Linked DNA regions of Microbaculum marinisediminis. The protein of the gene in region 2 binds, or shares a complex with, the protein of the main gene of each other region. Links are inferred from orthologs where the notes say so. Each region holds a gene or a part of one and is shown on either strand. Other genes may lie near its edges.

What was found. The genes of interacting proteins can lie anywhere in the genome.
Region 1: the proteins of MUB46_RS03205 (region 2) and MUB46_RS20025 are in contact, whole or in part, in a cryo-EM structure (PDB 8GIZ), measured with the Escherichia coli proteins. The link is inferred for Microbaculum marinisediminis from one-to-one orthologs.

The regions. Positions count from the first base shown.
Region 1 is NZ_JALIDZ010000010.1:172,514-175,815, reverse strand. The notes cover bases 1-2,826. They hold MUB46_RS20025 (DNA polymerase III subunit delta'), read right to left. Parts: upstream 2,032-2,826; coding sequence 970-2,031; downstream 1-969. Other genes in these bases: MUB46_RS20015 (D-alanyl-D-alanine carboxypeptidase family protein), read right to left, coding at 2,755-2,826; tmk (dTMP kinase), read right to left, coding at 2,035-2,745; metG (methionine--tRNA ligase), read right to left, coding at 1-917. Also shown: more of MUB46_RS20015, read right to left, coding at 2,827-3,302. UniProt on the Escherichia coli protein: Part of the beta sliding clamp loading complex, which hydrolyzes ATP to load the beta clamp onto primed DNA to form the DNA replication pre-initiation complex.
Region 2 is NZ_JALIDZ010000001.1:634,611-638,451, reverse strand. What follows is about bases 577-3,464. They hold MUB46_RS03205 (DNA polymerase III subunit gamma/tau), read right to left. Parts: upstream 2,998-3,464; coding sequence 1,156-2,997; downstream 577-1,155. Other genes in these bases: MUB46_RS03195 (HIT family protein), read left to right, coding at 3,333-3,464; MUB46_RS03210 (YbaB/EbfC family nucleoid-associated protein), read right to left, coding at 814-1,140; MUB46_RS03215 (SDR family oxidoreductase), read left to right, coding at 577-794. In the rest of the region: more of MUB46_RS03215, read left to right, coding at 1-576; more of MUB46_RS03195, read left to right, coding at 3,465-3,749. UniProt on the Escherichia coli protein: Part of the beta sliding clamp loading complex, which hydrolyzes ATP to load the beta clamp onto primed DNA to form the DNA replication pre-initiation complex.

The DNA.
Region 1 (3,302 bases), on a different replicon or contig from region 2:
CCGACCGACTTCGACATCTTCTCGCCGCGGTTGAACAGGAAGCCGTGCGCGAAGACGCGCTTCGGCGGCGCGACACCGGCCGAGAGCAGGAATGCCGGCCAGTAGACTGTATGAAACCGCACGATGTCCTTGCCGATGACATGGAGGTCGGCAGGCCACCACTTCCGGAACGTCTCGCCGTCGGTATCGGGATATCCCACGCCGGTGATGTAGTTCGTCAGGGCGTCGACCCAGACGTACATCACGTGCTTTTCGTCGCCGGGAACCTTCACGCCCCAGTCGAACGTCGTGCGCGAGACCGACAGGTCCTGCAGGCCGCCCTTCACGAAGCTGACGACCTCGTTGTAGCGCTCCTTCGGCATGATGAAGTCGGGATGGTCTTCGTAGAGCTTCAGCAGCCGGTCCTGGAACGCCGACAGACGGAAGAAATAGCTGTTCTCCTCGGTCCACTCGACGGGTGTGCCATTGGGGCCGATCCGAACACCGTCCTCGCGAACGGTCGTCTCGGATTCGGCGTAATAGGCTTCGTCGCGCACCGAGTACCAGCCGGAATAGGTGCCGAGGTAAATGTCGCCTGCCTCGACCATGCGCTCCCAGATCGCCTGGGACGAGGTGTGGTGGCGCGGCTCGGTCGTGCGGATGAAGTCGTCGTTCGAGCACTCGAGCGACGTGACCATCTTCTCGAAAAGCGGCGTGTTGCGGTCGGCGAGTTCGCGCGGGGTCAGCCCTTCCTTGGCCGCCGTCTGCGCCATCTTCATGCCGTGCTCGTCGACGCCGGTCAGGAAATAGACGTCGCGCCCGTCCAGCCGCATGAACCGCGCGATCGCGTCCGTCGCCATGGCCTCGTAAGCATGCCCGATATGGGGGGCGCCGTTGGGATAGGAGATCGCGGTCGTGATGTAGAATTTGGACGTCATGACTGGCCTTACGGACAAGTGCCGGCGCGCCGTTCGTTTCCGCGGCGTCCTTTCAGACGCGAGCCGCGTCGAGCGAAGTCGCGGTGGATACGATACGGAACACCGACAGAAGGGTTAGCGTGCGGTCGAGATTGAGCCTTTCGGCCTCGGCGAGCGCTTGCGTGACCTTTTCCCATACCTCCGCCCAAGGCGCAAGAACGTGGGGCTGGGCGCCGGCACGGGCCGCTTTGCGCATCCGGCCCGCGATCGCGTCGGTGAGCAGCGAGGTCGCCATACGGTAGCGATCCTCCGCACCGCGCCGTCCAAGCGCTTCGGCCAGCTTCTGCGCGGCGACCGGGTCGTGCCGCGGCATGTCGGCGAGAAGCTTGTTGACCGCATGGATGGTCTCGACCGCCTCCTGGGTGGCGAGATCCATGGCCTTGCCGAGACTTCCGCCGCACAGCGCGGCCGCCGTCGCGCGGGCGTCGTCGTCCTGCCCTACCCCGGCGATACGAAGCGCCTCCGCGACCGTCGCGGTATCCAGCGGCTTCAGCGCAAGCCGCCGGCACCGCGACCGTATCGTCGGCAGCAGACGGCCCGGCGAACCGGAAAGGAGCAGGAAAACGGCGCGCTGCGGCGGTTCCTCCAGCATCTTCAGAAGCGCGTTCGCAGACGAGCGGTTGAAGTCGTCGGCGGTGTCGACGATCACGACTCGCCATCCCCCCGTCGCCGATGTGGTCGACAGGAAGCGGGCGACCTTGCGGACCTGATCAACGGAAATCACGGTTGCCGTCGCCCTCCCCTCCTCGTCGCGGGGGCGTTGCAGGACGATGAGATCGGGATGGGACCGGGCGCGGATCTGCCGGGCGGCCGGATCGTCCGCCGGAACGGTGAGATCCCGCGCGGCCTGGACCGCGTCCTCGCCATGATCGGGATGGCCCAACAGGAAGCGGGCGAACCGGTAGGCGAGCGTCGCCTTGCCGACGCCTTCCGGCCCGTCGACCAGCCAGGCGTGATGCAGTCGGCCCGACTTGTAGGCGCTCAACAGGGCCGCCTCGGCGTCGTCATGGCCGATCAGGCACGCGGCGGCCTCCGGTGGGGAGATGGAGAAATCCGGCGGGATCGTTGCAGTCATCGGTCAGGAGGCCGCGTTGGTTCGTGTTCCAGGAGCCTTTGTCCCGGCGTTGTCCTTGCCAGGCAAGGCAATCCGATCCGCGACGGCCGTCCAGATCGCCGCGCCGACTGCGTCGATCGACTCGGATGCGTCGATGACAACGCAGCGCTCCGGCTCCCTGCGGGCGATCGCCAGAAAGGCGTCGCGGAGCTTGCGGTGGCTCTCCAGGTCCACGTCCTCGAAACGGTCGCCGCCGGGGCCGCCGTTCTCGGCGCGCGTCACGGCGCGGGCGCGCTCCAGGCCGATGTGCGGATCGAGGTCGAGTATCAGCGTCAGATCCGGCCAGTCATCGCCGATGACCGCCGTCTCGAAGGCCTCGAGCAGCCGCCGGTCGATGCCGCCCAGCGTGCCCTGATAGGCGCGCGTGGAATCGGCGAACCGGTCGCACAGGACCCATTTGCCCGCTTTCAGCGCAGGACGGATCACTTCGTTCAGGTGGTCGTCGCGGGCGGCATTCACCAGCAGCGCCTCGGCGAACGGTCCCAGCGCCTCGACCCGGCCGGACAGGATCGTGCGGCGCACGATCTCGGCGCCCTTGGTGCCGCCCGGCTCCCGGGTTTCGACGACGTCGATCCCGAGGCCGCGAAGTTTCCCGGCGAGCCGCTTGATCTGCGTCGACTTGCCGGTTCCCTCGCCGCCCTCGAAGCTGATGAACTTGCCCGGCGCCGCCCCCATCGTGCGCGCCTAGTTCTTCGTCGCCATTTCGACGCCGCTATGGACCAGACCGACCATCAACTCGTAGGCCGCGTCGAGCGCGCGGCTGTACAGCGGTCCGATGCCGACGGCGCGCGTGGCGTAGAGCGGAATTCGGCTGATCAGCTCCTGGTCGTTCATGACTTCGAGCTCGCCAACCTGCTGGCCTTCCTCGACGGGCGCGCGAAGCGGGCCCCGATACACGATGCGGGCGCGTAGCTTGGACTTGGCGCCCCGGGGAATGAGGATCTGGATCGGTTCGTGGCCGGCGAGCGGGACCCAGCCGTCCGTGCCGCCGAAGACACCCACCTCCCCGACCGGCTCTCCGGCCTGGAACAGCGTGACCTTCTCGAACGACCGGAAGCCCCAGGCGAGCAGCTTCTGCATCTCGTTGATGCGCTCGTTGCTCGACGACAGCCCGTGGATCGCGGCGATCATCCTCTGGCCGTCCTGGTCGGCGGAGGCGATCATGCCGTAGCCGTCTTCCTCGTCGTAGCCGGTGAACAGGCCGTCGGCGCCCGGGGTCTTGCCGATGATCG
Region 2 (3,841 bases):
GTGTGCGCACGCGCGAAAAGGTCGAGGCGCTCAGGGCCGAAGGCGTGGAGGCGGTCGTCTTCGAAGGCGCTGCGCCGGGACCGGAGGTGGCGACGGCGCTCGACGGCGCGACGCACGTGCTCCAGTCGATCCCGCCGGGAGAGGCGGGCGATCCGGTGCTGATCCACCACCGTGCGGATCTCGCCGCCCGGTCGGGCACGATCCGGTGGCTCGGCTATCTCTCGACGCTCGGCGTCTATGGCGATCACGGCGGCGCCTGGATCGACGAGACGGCGGCGACCGCTCCTGTGAGCCCGCGCAACGCCCGCCGCGTCGTCGCCGAGCAGGACTGGCTCCGGTTCGGCGAGGAGGCCGGCATCCCGGTCATGCTGTTCCGTATCGCCGGCATCTACGGGCCGGGCCGCAACGCGCTGGTCAATCTGAAGGCCGGAAAGGCGCGGCGGCTGGTGAAGCCCGGCCAGGTCTTCAATCGCATCCATGTCGCCGATATCGCCGGCGTGCTGGAAGCCTCGATGGCGCGTCCGCGCGCCGGCGGCGTCTACAACCTGTCCGACGACGAGCCCGGGCCGCCGCAGGACGTCATCGCCTTTGCCGCGGACCTGATGGGGGTCGCGCCGCCGCCGGAAATTGCCTTCGACGACGCCGAGCTGACGCCGATGGCGCGGAGCTTCTATTCGGCGAACCGCCGCGCGCGCAACGACAGGATCAAGCAGGAACTGGGCGTCGAACTGCAGTACCCGACCTATCGGGACGGGCTGAACGCCTTGTTCGAAGCCGGCGACGGACGGACGTAACGCCGACGCGGCCGCCGGCTCACATGCCGGGCAGGTTCATGCCGGGCGGCAACTGCAGGCCGCCGGTGACGTCCTGCATCTTCTCGGCCATGGCCGCTTCGGCCTTGCGCCGCGCGTCGGCATGGGCGGCGATGATAAGGTCTTCCAGAATCTCGGCTTCTTCCGGCTTGATCAGGCTCGGATCGACCTTCAGGCCGCGCATGCCGCCCTTGGCCGACAGCGTGACGGTGACGAGGCCGCCGCCTGCGGTGCCCTCGACCTCCAGCGCCTCGAGCTCGGCCTGAAGCTCGCCCATGCGGGCCTGCAGCTCCTTGGCCTGTTTCATCATCTTCATGAAGTCCATCATTGCGGTCCTTTCGGATCAATCGTCTTCGTCGTCGGGCGAATCCAGTGTCTCGACCGTACCGGTATCCGGCATGTCGGAGGCAGGGTCGTCGGCCGGTTCGGCGCGGACATCGACGATCTCGGCGCCCGGAAACGCGCTCAGCACCGCCGACACGGTCGGATCGCGGCGCATTGAATCGATCAGCGCCGTGCGGGTCTGCTCGCGCTGCTCGCGGACGGTCGGCGCGCCCTGTTCGCGCGAAACCGCGACGACCCAGCGCTTTCCGGTCCATTCCGACAGTTTTTGCTGCAGATCGTGGACGAGATCGCCAGGCGCGTTGTCGGCGAGCGACATTTCGATGCGTCCCGGCTCGAACCGGACGATGCGCACGAACAGCTCCAGCGCCGAGCGCAGCCTGGCGTCGCGCTTCTCCTCGGCCAGCGCCACCACGGCTTCGAAGGTGCGCGGGAGCGGCAGGTCGACGGCCGGCGCCTGCGGCTGCGGGCTCGGCACGACGCGCAAGGCAGTCGGCCCCGCCGTCGCCTTGGTCGGCACGAAGGTGGGAAGGGTCGGCTTGAAGGCCGACCGCCCGGGCGCCGCCGCGCTCGCCCCGCCGCCGCCGCCCGGATTGCCCGGGCCGCCCGAACCAGCCGCCGGCGTATTGCCCACCGGCGCGCCCTCGTCGAGCCGGCGGATGACGTCCTCCGGGCTCGGCAGGGTCGAGGCGTAGGCGAGCCGCACCAGCACCATCTCGGCGGCCGCCAGCGGGCGCGGCGAACTCTCCACCTCGCCGATGCCCTTCAGCAGGATCTGCCAGGCGCGGCTCAGCTCGGAGACCGGGATCTGCGCCGCGAATTCCTTGCCGCGCTCGCGCTCGGCCTCGGACAGCGACGCGTCCTCGGCGGAAGCCGGCACGATGCGCATGCGGGTGACAAGGTGCACGAAGCCGGCGAGGTCGGTCAGCACCATCTCCGGCGCCGCGCCCTCCGCGTACTGGCTGTCGAGCTCGTTCAGCGCCGCGGCGATGTCGCCGGACATCACCTTGTCGAACAGGTCGACGACGCGGGCGCGGTCGGCGACGCCGAGCATGCCGCGCACTTCCTCCGCCTTCACCTGGCCGCCGCCATGGGCGATGGCCTGGTCTAGCAGGGACAGCGAATCGCGCACCGAGCCCTCGCTGGCCCGCGCGATCATGCGCAGGGCCTCGTCGTCCACGTCGACGGCCTCGGCCCGGGCGATGCCCTCCAGGTGCTTGACCAGCTGGTCGGCGTCGACGCGGCGCAGGTCGAAGCGCTGGCAGCGCGACAGAACGGTGATCGGAACCTTCCGGATTTCCGTCGTCGCGAAGATGAACTTCACATGCTCCGGCGGCTCTTCGAGCGTCTTCAGAAGACCGTTGAAGGCGGCCTTCGAGAGCATGTGCACCTCGTCGATGATGTAGATCTTGTAGCGGGCTTCCGCCGGGCGGTAGCGCACCGCCTCGATGATCTCGCGGATGTCGTCGATGCCGGTATGGGAGGCGGCGTCCATCTCGATCACGTCGACATGGCGCGATTCGAGGATCGCGCGGCAGTGCCGGCCCTCCTCAGGCATGTCGAGCGTCGGCCCGGGCTTCGCGTCGCCGGCGCCTCCGCCGTCCTTCGGCTCGTAGTTGAGCGCGCGCGCCAGGATGCGCGCCGTCGTCGTCTTGCCGACCCCGCGCACGCCGGTGAGCATGTAGGCCTGCGCGATCCGCCCGGTCTCGAAGGCGTTGCGCAGGGTGCGCACCATCGGCTCCTGGCCGATCAGGTCGTCGAAGCTGGAGGGCCGGTACTTGCGCGCGAGCACACGATATCCGGCGGGCGCGACCGTCGAATCGTCCGGTGTTCGCTGATCCATGAAGCGTCCCTGCTCGCGCCGAAAAGGGCCTGCGGCGCCGGCATGCGATGCCGGTTTTGCTTAGGATTAAAGTGGGAGGCTGGACGACAACCCGAACCAGTACTCGTTAGGGCTGCTTCCTTCCGGACCTGACCCGGTTGGCGAGCGGCTCGTCCGCCGCCAACCTCCCTGACACGACTATATCAGACTTGGCGCGCGCCGACGCAACCCCGTTGGCCCGATCCGTGCGGATTGCGCCGCTTTCCACCGAAAATCCTTGCCGGTACCGGCCTCACCACCGATGATCCCGGACGCGGTTCCAGGGGAATCACCCGAAATCCGGAGACCGAATTCCGATGAGCGTCACCTTCAGCCTTCATTCGAGCCTCGCCGCCGACACGATTCCCGTCGCCATGCTGGACCTGTGCGAGGTGCGGCTGATGAACGACGCCAACTTCCCGTGGCTCGTCCTGGTGCCGCGGACGCCGGACGCCATCGAGATCGTCGATCTGGAGCCGGAAACCCGCCATCGGCTGATGGACGAGATCGCGATGGCCAGCGCGGCGCTGCGGTCCGTGACCGGCGCCGAGAAGCTCAATGTCGCCGCGCTCGGCAACCAGGTCGCGCAACTGCACGTCCATGTCATCGCCCGGTTTCGCGATGACGAGGCCTGGCCCGGCCCGGTCTGGGGCGCTGTGCCGCGCAAGGCCTACGACAAGGACGCCCGGGTCGACCTGATCGAAAAGCTCTCCGACGCGTTTCAGGGCCGGTGAGGGCGCGACGCGACTTGCCCGCCCCGGGGCGCGCGTGCGACCGTTCGCGCCAGCCTGACAGGGCCGGGCTGACAGGGCCCGTTTGAAAGGGC